Regions from separate parts of the Moritella viscosa genome, predicted to be linked through region 2. Evidence: predicted binding sites of a transcription regulator. Region 2 holds the regulator's gene; each other region holds the start of a gene.
What was found. Region 2 encodes NrdR, which represses ribonucleotide reductase genes. Its sites were predicted from a motif close to AAACACNANATNTNGTGTTT; they were not measured.
Positions count from the first base shown of each region.

Region 1 (4,626 bases), on a different contig from region 2:
TCCCGTGGTATTGTTCTATCACTTACCCATTCAACCCCATAGTCAGCACTAAGAATAGTATCTCTGAAATTTATAAAAGATTGATTGTTTAAGGTAATTCCATAAGTGTTCGTTTCATAAATTGAAGTCTGAGCCGAACAACGTTTACCCGTCATAAAGTAATATTTACCAGGATTTGTTATGCAAAGATCTTGGCTTGACTTTGGAATATTTGATGATTCTGGAAAGTATTCATGTAATTGTGTATTTGCTCGATATACTTTCGCGCTTAAATTCAATAATGGGTTATCTGACTGAAAGGTATAACCAAGATTAATATTTTCATTTTGTATTTTATCATTTGCTTTAAAACGCCAATGATGTAATGTTTCATCACTTCGACTATCATCATAATCAACAACATTAAATTCTGATTTAGTTTTCATATAACTTAGTTTTAGACTTTGGTTTTCACTAAAATTCCAGCGTATTTTTCCTAAATACGATGACATTGAGTAGCCTGTTTTGTATGTATTAAGTAGATGGTCCGGCACAGCAAATTTTTCTAAGATTCTATGACCAGATTGAACTCGTCCAGGCCTTATAATACTCTCACCTTCACTACCCATTCGATAATCGCCAGTTTTGGTATCACTGACAGCAGCCATAACTGAAACATTATCAGTTAACTTATAGCCTGCAGTAAAACTTGATTTATACTTATTACCATTTGCCCATTTACCAACACCCGTTTCACCACGAACAATCATTCCTCCATTATTATTTTTTTTAATAACGTCGTCAAAATCAACAGTTCTAAAATTAACTTGTCCACCAATTGTTCCAAGTCCCCCAGAACCTGATGAAACCCCTTTTTTTATATGGATCGAACTGAGTAATTCGGGATCAACAATTAAAGAGCCATTTCTGTCTTGATAACCACTCCTCTGAAAGTTTTGACGCATCCCATCAATATTAGTATTTACCCGTCCAAAATCTTGTACCCCCCGCATATTGACGCTAACAGTTGGATCGGAATAACTAATAGGTGTGTAAACACTTGGTGCATCTTGTAACATTTCGGCGGCATGTTGATGTGAACTAGAATCTAATTCAGCTCGATCTATAATTTCTTTTCTTGAGTCTTCTTCACCATCTATTGCATTAGAGCCTCTAACGACAGTTGTACCAATGACAACATTATTATTCATAGATGATTCTGAATTTGGTAAATTTTGAGCAAATAAAGAGCTACTGTATAACGCAGTACTAATAAAAACTATTAACGTTGGTTTTTTTTGTCAATGAACATTAATTACCTAACTTATAAAGGCGTGAGACCGAGGCGAACACAAGCGCGAACGCAAATCATTATTATTCAGTTAATGCTAGTAATTAAATCATTTATAGTGATAAGTGTCAATGTAGGATGGAATATTAATATTAACGACTTAAATTGATGTGATTTGTTAGTTGTAGTTACTTTACTGGTCAATGACTCCATAAGGGCACACTAACCCTCTTTCTCAAAAATAGTTTTCATTTCTCCTCTTGCTTTAAGCAACTCATTGCTTAATCAAGTTAGCCTGACTACCAATGCCCTCTGTAAGATTTATTTATCACAGAATAAGGGTTAGAAAATCTGTTTTTTAGAAGTGAAATATAAATAGCACTATTTCCGTGAGGAACGGTATTTAACTGTAAAACAGAGAATATTTAAGAAGGAATTACAAAGCCAAGACTTTCGAATTGAAAATGAATATAGGATTTTTCCAATTAGAAATAATGGTAGGACTAAACAACTAATAATTGTTTATTACGAGTATTCGAATAATGATATGGAGATTGATTTTAATACTGTAGATAAGAAAGACTACTAAAATTAGCACTCTCTTGAATGGATGGCGGAGGAGGAGAGATTTGAACTCTCGAGGAGCTATTAACCCCTGCTGGTTTTCAAGACCAGTGCATTCGGCCACTCTGCCACCCCTCCGCAGCAATGGAGCAGATATTAGAATAAGCTCCCAGACTTGTAAAGCTTTTTATCTCATCACGATACCACTGCTCACTTTACGTTTAAACATCGCTTAAAAAGCAACTTACAAGTAAAACCAGTTTGTTTATTGATCGACAATACAGTCTTGATAAATCCAAGTGAAGCCTTAATTGTTTTTGATCTAAATCAATACAAAAAAAGTAAACTTAAAGCCTAATACACTACATATTGTGTCTAATGTTTGAAATTAACCCACATATAGTGTGGGTGTATAATATCTAAGGAGTATTTTGTGGATCTATTTGTCATTAAACGAGATGGTTGTCGTGTGCCTTTTAACATTCAATGCATACAAAACGCCATTTTCGCAGCGGCTAAATCAGTGCAACAAGAGAGTCGTCATTATGCGGCAGAAATGGCGAATAAGGTTCATCAAATACTGATCCAGCAAGATGTATCCAGTGAACATGCAATCGAAATCCATACGATTCAAAACACCGTTGAAGATGTGTTGATGCAAGAAAGCAACAAACTCATTGCCCGCGCTTATATCGAGTATCGTCATCAGCGCGATATAGCCCGCGAAACGCAAAGTATTCTAACCAACGAGATCAAAGGGCTTATTGAACAAAGCAACGAATCATTGCTTAATGAAAATGCCAATAAAGACAGTAAAGTGATCCCTACGCAACGAGATTTGCTGGCGGGAATTGTCGCGAAACATTATGCCAAGCAACATATCTTGCCACGTGATATTGTTCATGCGCATGAATCTGGCGACATTCATTATCATGATCTTGACTATGCACCTTTCTTCCCGATGTTTAACTGTATGCTGATCGACCTTGACGGCATGTTAACCCAAGGGTTCAAAATGGGTAACGCTGAGATTGAAACACCTAAATCCATTACTACGGCAACGGCAGTCACTGCACAGATTATTGCACAAGTGGCTAGCCACATTTATGGTGGGACCACAATCAACCGTATTGATGAGGTCTTAGCGCCATATGTCACCGCAAGTTTTAATAAAAACACCCTATTAGCAGAAGAATGGGATATCCCGAATAAAGAGAAGTTTGCACGTTCACGCACAGAAAAAGAATGTTTCGATGCGTTCCAATCGTTAGAATATGAAGTTAATACCTTACACACTGCTAATGGGCAAACGCCCTTTGTTACCTTTGGTTTTGGTTTAGGGTCGACTTGGGAAGCACGGCTAATTCAGCAATCAATTCTTAAAAACCGTATTGCGGGTTTAGGTAAAAATCATAAAACGGCTGTTTTTCCAAAACTGGTCTTTGCAATCAAAGATGGTTTAAACCATAAATCCGCAGATGCAAACTACGATATTAAGCAGCTTGCACTAGAGTGCGCAAGTAAACGTATGTATCCAGATATTTTAAATTACGACCAAGTAGTAAAAGTTACGGGGTCATTTAAAACCCCCATGGGTTGCCGTAGCTTCTTAAGCAATTATGAAGAACAAGGTGAATTAGTGCATGAAGGCCGTAATAACTTAGGGGTTGTCAGCCTTAATTTACCGCGTATCGCCATTCAAGCACAAGGTGATGAATCGCGCTTCTATCAATTACTCGATGAACGCTTAAGCCTGTGTAAACGCGCACTAGAAACTCGCATATCTCGCCTTAAAGGTGTCAAAGCACGTGTTGCGCCAATCTTGTACATGGAAGGAGCCTGCGGTGTTCGCCTCCAAGAAGATGATGACGTATTAGAAATATTCAAACATGGTCGCGCATCTATTTCTTTAGGCTACATAGGTTTACACGAAGCAATCAATGCACTATTTGGTAATCAAACACACCCTTTTGATAGTAATAGATTGCAACAAAAAGCCACTGCCATGCTTACTCATATGAAAGCTATTACAGAACTGTGGACTACTGAAACTGGTTACGCATTTAGTTTGTATGCAACACCGAGTGAAAATCTGTGTAGTCGTTTTGCTAAATTAGATAAAATAACCTTTGGTGATATCACGGATGTGACAGATAAAGGCTATTACACCAACAGTTTCCATTTAGATGTTGAGAAACAAGTTAATCCATACGACAAAATAGATTTTGAAATGCCCTACCCTGCGATTAGTAGTGGTGGTTTTATCTGTTACGGCGAATATCCCAATATGCAACACAACATCGAAGCGCTAGAAAATGTATGGGATTACAGCTATTCACGCGTTCCTTATTACGGCACTAATACACCGATTGATGAATGTTACGCCTGTGGTTATACCGGTGAGTTTGAATGTACCAGTAAAGGGTTCACCTGTCCGAAGTGCGGTAATCACGATGCTGCGAAAGTCTCTGTTACCCGTCGAGTCTGTGGTTACTTAGGTAGCCCAGATGCGCGTCCTTTTAATGAAGGTAAACAAGAAGAAGTAAAACGACGCGTTAAACATTTATAAATTAATCAATTTTTTACAACACATTTATAAAAAACCATATTCAGATTAATTAACTAGCTAGTCAATCTCTTATTGGCTAGCGTTTAAGAAGTAAATATGCACTATTCTCAATATTTTGACCTTGATGTCATCAATGGCCCAGGAACAAGGGTAACCTTATTTGTCAGTGGTTGTGAACACCAATGCAAAGGCTGTTATAACCAATCGACTTGGTCTCCACGCA
Region 1 is NZ_FPLG01000034.1:12,457-17,082, reverse strand. It holds gene BT797_RS04985 (TonB-dependent receptor domain-containing protein) at 1-1,190, opposite strand, end outside; tRNA gene BT797_RS04980 (tRNA-Ser) at 1,882-1,972, opposite strand; gene nrdD (anaerobic ribonucleoside-triphosphate reductase) at 2,268-4,403, shown strand; gene nrdG (anaerobic ribonucleoside-triphosphate reductase-activating protein) at 4,500-4,626, shown strand, end outside.
Region 1: the regulator NrdR is predicted to act here: its motif matches at 2,192-2,211, upstream of nrdD (anaerobic ribonucleoside-triphosphate reductase).

Region 2 (4,626 bases):
CTGCCATTTTGCTTTTGGCTGTGTTTCGCCTTTATCTTCTTTAGCAAACAGCTTCACTTTTTCAATGATATCGTTAGAGTTTTCTTCATTGCCTAAGATAACCATTACACCACCATCTCGACCGATACGCGCCATCGCATCACTCAATGACCATGAGATCTTACTTGCTCGGTCGGTATGCAAAATATCAGTCATGGTATTTTGTACATGCACGCGTACTAATGTTGGCTGCTCAGCAACAACATCACCTTTGCGTAACGCGTAGTGAACTTGATTATCAATGGTGTCACGGTAAGTGACTAAATCAAAATCACCGTATTCAGTTGGTAATTTACATTCAGCTACACGCTCAATAGTTGTTTCATTACTGTTACGGTATTCAATTAAATCAGCAACTGTGCCCAATTTAATGCCGTGTTTTTCAGCGAATATTTCCAAATCCGGACGACGAGCCATTTCACCGTCATCTTTTAATATTTCAACAATCACACCTGCAGGCTCACAACCCGCTAAACGTGCAAGATCACAACCCGCTTCTGTATGACCAGCACGTGTTAATACACCGCCGTCTTGTGCTGCAAGTGGAAAAATATGTCCCGGCATCACGATATCTGCAGGTTTTGCATCACCTGCAACGGCAGATAATATTGTCACTGCACGGTCTGTTGCAGAAATACCGGTTGTCACGCCCTCAGCCGCTTCAATCGAAACAGTGAAGTTAGTTGAGAATTGCGCCGTATTGTCTTGAACCATCAAAGGCAGTTGCAGTTTTTCTACACGTGCTTTGGTTAACGTTAGACAAATTAAACCACGACCGTATGTCGCCATAAAGTTAATCGCTTCTGGCGTTACTTTATCAGCCGCCATGATCAGATCACCTTCATTTTCGCGATCTTCATCATCCATCAAGATAACCATTTTACCTTGGCGGATGTCTTCAATAATATCTTCAATACGACTTAGTGCCATGCTCATAGCCCTTTTATAACAATTAAAAACTGATCGTGAATAGATGTTTTACTTTAAAAACCCATTACTCGCAAGAAAATCCATAGTGATACCTTGTTCAGGGCGGCTTGATTCAGCGGCTTTATCACCTAGCATAATCCGTTCTAAATAACGGGCAATCACATCTACTTCCAAGTTAACTTTACGACCGACTACATAACTTTCTATCGTTGTTTCTAATGCAGTATGCGGTACGATCGTCAATTTGAATTTAGCACCGTCAATTTCATTAATAGTTAAACTGATACCATCAATAGTAATTGAGCCTTTTTCCGCAATATAACGCGCTAATTCGTTCGGTGCTTGTAACCAATACTCAGTCGCACGACCAAGTTTACTGATCTTAACAATCTCGGCAACGCCATCCACATGTCCACTAACTAAGTGACCACCGAGACGCGTACTTAAGGTTAGCGCTTTTTCTAAGTTTACCTTATCACCAATACGGTAATGCGCAAATCCAGAGCGCTTAATCGTTTCTAATGACACGTCCGCGCGGTAACCATTGCCAAGTAATTCAACAACAGTAAGGCATACACCATTAGTCGCGATACTATCACCCAGTTTTACGTCACTTAAATCAAGATCACCACTATCAACAGTGATGCTCACATCAGCCCCTTTTGGGGTTAAACCAGTGAGCGTACCCACGGTTTCAATAATTCCTGTAAACATTAGTATTCCGGTTTTGCTGTAATTCGAAGATCGTCACCGACCTGCGTGATATCGGTAAAGCTAAATGTAGGCACTTGCGCCATTTCAGTTAGCTCGCTTAATACTGCGAGTCCTCTGGCACTATCACCCATGAGCTTAGGTGCCAAATAAATAATTATCTCATCTACCAGCTTATTTTCAAGTAATGCGCCAGCCAACGTCGCGCCAGCTTCCACCCACAGGTCATTAATATCCTGCTGGGCTAATACGGTCATTAACTGTTTTAGATCTATGTTATGGTGACGATCTTGCTCAATTTCAATTCGCGATACCGATTCATTCAATAATAACTGCTCGATAACAAGATTGTCAGTCGTTCCATTCGCTATATCTTTAACGCCATTAACTAATAGTATCTGACCAGCCAGTGAGAATAGCTTCAATTCACTATTCACTTTAGCAAGGTGTGTATCTAGTCGCCGATGATTATCCAGTACTACTCGTATTGGCTGACGTAACAGTGGTTCTAATGACTCATCGTAAGGCAAAGACTTGTCTACTTTAATTCGTGGATAGTCGGCTTGACTTGCACCTAATTCGCTATAACGCACATTAAGTGAAGCATCATCCATAATGACCGTACTGGCAGTCGATAAAATGGCACTGGCTTGAGCACGATATACTTGCACATCAGACCGTGCTGCTGGACCGGTGATCCATTTGCTCTCACCGTTTTTCAATGCTGTACGCCCGTCTAAGCTTGCCGCCATTTTTAAGCGTACAAACGGACGTTGTTCCTGCATCCGTAAAATAAAGCCAGGATTCAACGCATGCGCTTGCGTTGATAATAAACCGATACGCACTTTAATTCCCGCGGCGATTAGTATCGCAATGCCATTACCTGCCACTTTAGGGTTTGGATCAACCATGGCAATAACGACTTCATTTACGTTTGCATTAACTAAGGCTGCTGCGCAAGGGGGTGTACGGCCATAATGACTGCATGGCTCGAGAGTCACATAACAAGTGGCACCTTGAGCATTATCACCAGCGGCATTTAAAGCATGGACTTCAGCATGAGCCTCACCTGCACGTAAATGAAAACCTTCTCCGATGACTTTACCTGCTTTAACAAGCACACAGCCAACATTTGGGTTCGGCGCAGTAGTAAAACGGCCTTTTTGTGCAAGTGCGATCGCACGTTGCATATGAGAATAGTCAGTATCATTGAACTGACTAATTGAAATAATTTTTTCCAATAGCAGATCTAGCTCGGCACGTGATTTGTTTGGCATAATCAATGAGGACTCAGATAGCGGATTATTTGTCGAGTTTAGCGATTTCTTCATTAAACTCTTTTACATCTTCAAAAGAACGATAAACAGAAGCGAACCGTACATAAGCGACTTTATCGAGCTTTTTCAATACATCCATCACAAGTTCACCTAGAAAGCTTGATGTGATTTCACGCTCGCCAGTGGCTCTTAAGCTCGATTTTATTTGATTAATACCAAGTTCAATCTGCTCTGCGGCAACCGGACGTTTTTCTAACGCACGATAAATACCATTAACGAGTTTGTCTTCGTTAAAAGGTTCGCGTGTATCATCGGTTTTAATAATGCGCGGCATCACGAGTTCTGCAGTTTCAAAGGTAGTAAAACGTTCATGACATTTCGCGCACTCACGGCGGCGACGTACCTGATGGCCTTCAGCCACAAGACGAGAGTCGATAACTTTAGTTTCAGTCGCAGAACAAAATGGACAGAACATAAACAATCCTATTGAATAATATTATTCTGAGTCTATCGTTAAACAGCAGGCGGGTACAGAAAAGTGAAGATTATTTCGTGGAATTAATAAATAAGTTAACGCATTGCTGAATAATCAGTCGGTTTCTAACCTCGTTTTATAAGATAAAAAACCGACTGATATGTTGGAATAGTTTATTCTTCGCTACGGTTTACTTCATTAACAAACTGACTTGATGCCTCGATGCCTTGCCTATCAAGTTGATTCGTTCCAGCACCAGATAAGGGCAAGTGCGCGTTGTGATTATAGCTTAGTCGACTTAACATTAACGCTGAGTTAACCTGCTTTGCAGAAGGTTCTGTTACATCATTCGATTTATGATTACGGCTGCTAATCTCACTTTCTATCGCCTTAATTTGATCTGCGCTCTGCATTAATTCTTTATTTTTCTCTGCTGTAATACCCTGTGCCTTCGTACGAGTAATCGACTCAGACTTAACTAATTCTGCTGCTGGCGTAATATCAGAACCGAGTTTCGCCCGGAATAACTTTTTATTAATCTCAGCTAAGAATTGATTCTGAACTTGTTCAGGTGTGACCTGTAGCTTGTTATTACGACTTGATTCACTTTTACTCACGACGAACACAGGTTTCTCACTTGTCAGCGCTTTATCTTTACGATTTAATTTTTTGTTAATGCCCGCTAAAAATGTGTTATTCATTGTTGATTTTTTCTTGCGCTTAACCTTCACTATCGAACTAGATTCAACAACAGGAGTTAATACATCCACTTGCTCAACTAATGGCACATCAACAGTTACCATAGCTGAAGACACCATGGTAGCGTCAACTGGCTCTAAGATATATGTTGATGCAGGCATTAACTCGACAGGCTTAATCAAAGGTTTAGCATTAACAACGACTATAGGTGCAATGTTTGGAGAAACTTGAACTGCTTGCGGTGCATACTGACGTTTTAATTTATTCTGGATTTCAGCTAAGAATTTATTATGTTGTTGCTTTACGGCAACATTCTCAATAACGGTTGAACCTTTTGCCGTTGTGGATGCAAGCGGTGTCTGTGTAATAATCTGTATATCATCCGCTTTTGTCACTGCATTACCATAAGCGCGCTTATGGATCCCTGCCATGAAACTATTTCTAGGTAATTTTTTCTTCGGTTTTATATGATTTACTTCAATGATATTATTTGCC
Region 2 is NZ_FPLG01000078.1:25,654-30,279, forward strand. It holds gene ribBA (bifunctional 3,4-dihydroxy-2-butanone-4-phosphate synthase/GTP cyclohydrolase II) at 1-969, opposite strand, end outside; gene BT797_RS10335 (riboflavin synthase) at 1,018-1,683, opposite strand; gene ribD (bifunctional diaminohydroxyphosphoribosylaminopyrimidine deaminase/5-amino-6-(5-phosphoribosylamino)uracil reductase RibD) at 1,683-2,957, opposite strand; gene nrdR (transcriptional regulator NrdR) at 2,983-3,432, opposite strand; gene BT797_RS10350 (DUF4124 domain-containing protein) at 3,606-4,626, opposite strand, start outside.

Region 3 (4,626 bases), on a different contig from region 2:
ATGAGCACGTTCACGGGCTTTACGCAGTTCAAATACTGTACGACGTGTAACAACTTCACGACGGTGACGCAAGAACGCATCTAGCATTTCTTTTAAGGTAAAAATCTTTGGTTGCTTGTCGATCAGTGCAACCATGTTGATACCGAATACAACTTGCATTTGCGTTTGAGCGTAAAGGTTGTTTAATACAACTTCACCTACAGCGTCACGCTTAACTTCAACGACCATACGCATACCATCTTTATCAGATTCGTCACGTAGGGCACTGATGCCTTCAATTTTCTTATCTTTTACAAACTCAGCAATACGTTCAATTAAACGCGCTTTGTTTACTTGATACGGTAGCTCGTGAACAACAATTGTTTCGCGTCCACGTTCATTAGTTTCAATATCGGCGCGAGCTCGGATATGAACCTTACCACGACCAGTACGATAAGCTTGCTCGATGCCCGCTTTACCATTAATGATACCGTGCGTTGGGAAATCAGGGCCTGGAATGTATTCCATTAATTCTTCAAGACTTAGGTCTGGATTTTTAATTAATGCTAAACAACCATTGATAACCTCATTTAAATTATGAGGTGGGATATTCGTTGCCATTCCCACAGCAATACCTGACGAACCATTAACCAATAGGTTAGGGATTCGTGTAGGCATAACTTCCGGAATAAATTCAGTACCATCATAGTTAGGTACGAAATCTACCGTTTCCTTGTCTAAATCAGCAAGTAATTCATGCGCGATTTTTGACATTCTGATTTCGGTATAACGCATTGCGGCAGCAGAATCGCCGTCAACAGAACCGAAGTTACCTTGACCATCAACAAGCATGTAGCGCAAAGAGAAAGGCTGCGCCATACGTACAATAGTGTCATAAACAGCTGTATCACCATGTGGGTGATATTTACCGATTACGTCACCAACAACACGTGCTGATTTTTTATATGGTTTGTTCCAATCATTCTTCAATTCGTTCATCGCGAATAAAACGCGGCGATGAACTGGCTTTAAACCATCGCGAACATCAGGAAGAGCACGACCAACAATAACGCTCATAGCGTAATCTAAATAGGAATTTTTTAATTCTTCTTCAATATTGATAGGTGTGATTTCTGTGGCTAAATTACTCATATAAGCCTTTACCCCTAAGTTTTAAAGTGCTTTCTATTATATTTTTTAGAGAAATCATTCTAGCATAATATTTACCAGCAAATACAATATATAAGAAAATTAACTTACTTGAATACAATTTTATTAACTATTTATTCACTCACCTATAAATAATACTTCTGAAATCGTTTTCTCGTTATATACTGTGTCCATATTTTTTATTTTTCACCTTATTACTTTTCACCTTATTAACGTATCAAGAAGACTTTGTATGAATGTAGATAAACAGGAAATCGCTAAATTTGAAGCCATGGCCAGTCGTTGGTGGGATCCAGCTGGTGACTTCAAGCCATTACATCAAATCAATCCATTACGCTTAGATTATATTGATGAGCGCTGTGGCGGCTTATTTGGCAAGAGAGTTCTTGATGTTGGCTGTGGTGGCGGTATCTTAACTGAAAGCATGGCTCGCCGTGGTGCAAAAGCACTAGGTGTTGATATGGGGAAAGAACCCCTCAATGTGGCAAAATTGCATGCGCTTGAATCTGGTACTGAAGTCGAATACCGTCAAGTATTAATTGAAGAGTTAGCAGAAGAGCAACCAAACAGCTTTGATGTGATCACTTGTATGGAAATGCTAGAGCATGTTCCGGATCCAGGTTCCGTGATTAACGCTTGCATGCGTCTTGTAAAACCAGGCGGCCACATATTCTTCTCGACAATCAATCGTAATTTAAAATCATACTTATTTATGATTGTTGGCGCAGAGAAAATCTTAAAAATGATGCCTAACGGTACCCATGACCACAAGAAGTTTATTCGTCCATCAGAACTATTACATTGGGTTGATCAATCAGGTCTATTTTGTCACCACATGACAGGCCTGCATTACATTCCATTAGTAGACCAGTTCAAGCTAGGCGAGAATGTTGACGTTAACTATATGCTACACACGCAGCTTATCGATTAATATAACGATTAATATAATTCTCTTTTTACCTAACAGCACCTCCGCCTTCGCTGTTAGGTAAATAGATCCACTTCCCTTTCCAGCTTCAAGTTCGCTCCCTCTATATAGCTATTTACTGTCATTTAACTCAAATAACTCGGCTCGCTCTAACCAACACGCGCAAGCAAAGTTATCCACTTTATGGGTAATATGAAACTTGTTGCGTATAAAATGACAATATTGTTTGTAATAACAACCACAAAAAAAATAATAAATTAATACTTGCGTGGTAGTTTTATAAACGAATTAGCTGTAAATATAATCAAAATTTTTGAGGATCTCCTCACAACCTTGGCAACACTTTTTTTTCTTTTTTTTTTCACTTTAACTGTTGATTTTTGCTAACCGTAATTGATCACTGAGGCCAGAATGAAAGTCGCCACTAACTCACTAAATTATCCACATGTTGTTCAGTTTAGTGCCACTTGCCAAAACGTGATTATCACACTATCTTGTATGCATAAATACAGGACAACACTACATCTTGTGTATTAACAAGAATATCAATACTAGTGTTGGTGGAAATATTCTTACATTGTTTTAAGGTCAGTCAGCTAAATGAATAAGAATTTACTAGTTACAAAACGCAGCGGTAAACAAGAAACGATCGATCTTGAAAAGATCCACCGCGTGATCAAATGGGCAGCCAAAGGGTTGAATAATGTATCGGTGTCACTGGTAGAGTTAAAATCTCACATCCAGTTTTATGATGGCATTCGTACTGAAGATATACATGAAACCATGATCAAAGCTGCAGCGGATTTAATTAGTGAAGAAGCACCAGATTATCAATATCTGTCTGCGCGTTTAGCTGTCTTCCACCTACGTAAAAAAGCATATGGTAAATTTGAACCACCTGCGCTTTATGATCACGTAAAATTAAATGTTGATGCGCTTCGCTATGATGCACACCTACTTGCTGATTACACGGTTGAAGAATTCGCAGAAATGAATGAGTTCGTTGATCACTGGCGTGACATGAACTTCTCTTACGGTGCAATTAAACAGCTAGAAGGTAAATACCTACTACAAAACCGTATTTCTGGTGAAATCTTCGAAAGCCCACAATTTCTGTATATCTTAGTGGCTGCGAGCTTATTTGCGACATACAATAAATCGGTTCGTATGGACTACATTCGTCGTTTCTATGAGGCAACGTCAACCTTCAAGATTTCACTGCCAACACCAATCATGGCAGGTGTTCGTACCCCAACTCGTCAATTCAGCTCGTGTGTACTGATTGAGTGTGACGATAGCCTAGATTCTATCAATGCAGTATCTAACTCTATTGTTAAATATGTATCGCAACGTGCTGGTATCGGTATCAACGCAGGTCGTATTCGTGCACTAGGTAGTTCAATCCGTGGTGGTGAAGCATTCCACACAGGTTGTATCCCATTCTACAAACACTTCCAGACAGCTGTTAAATCTTGCTCTCAAGGTGGCGTTCGTGGTGGTGCAGCAACATTATTCTACCCATTATGGCACTTAGAAGTAGAGTCACTTCTTGTACTTAAAAATAACCGTGGTGTTGAAGAAAACCGTGTACGTCACCTTGACTACGGCGTGCAGATTAACCGTTTAATGTACCAACGTTTAATTGATAATAAAGATATTACTTTATTCAGCCCATCTGATGTTGATGGTTTGTATGATGCATTCTTCCAAGATCAAGATGAATTCGAGCGTCTATACAATCTTTATGAACAAGACTCATCAATTCGTAAGCAAACGATTAAAGCCAGCGAACTATTTGCTTTACTTATGCAAGAACGTGCAAGTACCGGTCGTATCTACATTCAGAATGTGGATCACTGTAATACTCACAGCCCATTTAACCCAGCGGTTGCACCGATAAGACAAAGTAATTTATGTCTAGAAATTGCGTTACCAACGAAACCAATGCAACATCCTGGCGATGAAAATGGTGAAATTGCGCTATGTACATTGTCAGCGTTCAACCTTGGTGCAATTAAAAACCTTGATGAATTAGAAAACCTTGCAGATCTGGCAGTTCGTGCATTAGATAGCTTACTTGATTATCAAGACTACCCAATGCCAGCGGCTGAAAAATCAACAATGGCGCGTCGTTCATTAGGCATAGGCGTGATTAACTACGCATACTATCTCGCGAAAAACGGTGTTAAATACTCAGACGGTAGTGCAAACAACCTAACGCATAAGACATTTGAAGCAATTCAATTCTATCTTTTAAAAGCGTCAATGAATCTATCGAAAGAACAAGGTCCGTGTTTAGCATTTAATGAAACAACATACGCTCAAGGTATCTTACCAATTGATACCTATAAATCATCGTTAGATGAGATTTGTGATGAAGAATTACACTTAGATTGGGAAACATTACGTAGCGAAATTAAAGAACACGGCTTACGTAACTCAACCCTAACAGCATTGATGCCATCAGAAACATCAAGCCAGATTTCAAATGCGACAAACGGCATTGAGCCACCACGTGGTTTAATCAGCATTAAAGCAAGTAAAGACGG
Region 3 is NZ_FPLG01000110.1:78,405-83,030, reverse strand. It holds gene gyrA (DNA topoisomerase (ATP-hydrolyzing) subunit A) at 1-1,131, opposite strand, end outside; gene ubiG (bifunctional 2-polyprenyl-6-hydroxyphenol methylase/3-demethylubiquinol 3-O-methyltransferase UbiG) at 1,382-2,080, shown strand; gene nrdA (class 1a ribonucleoside-diphosphate reductase subunit alpha) at 2,678-4,626, shown strand, end outside.
Region 3: the regulator NrdR is predicted to act here: its motif matches at 2,592-2,611, upstream of nrdA (class 1a ribonucleoside-diphosphate reductase subunit alpha).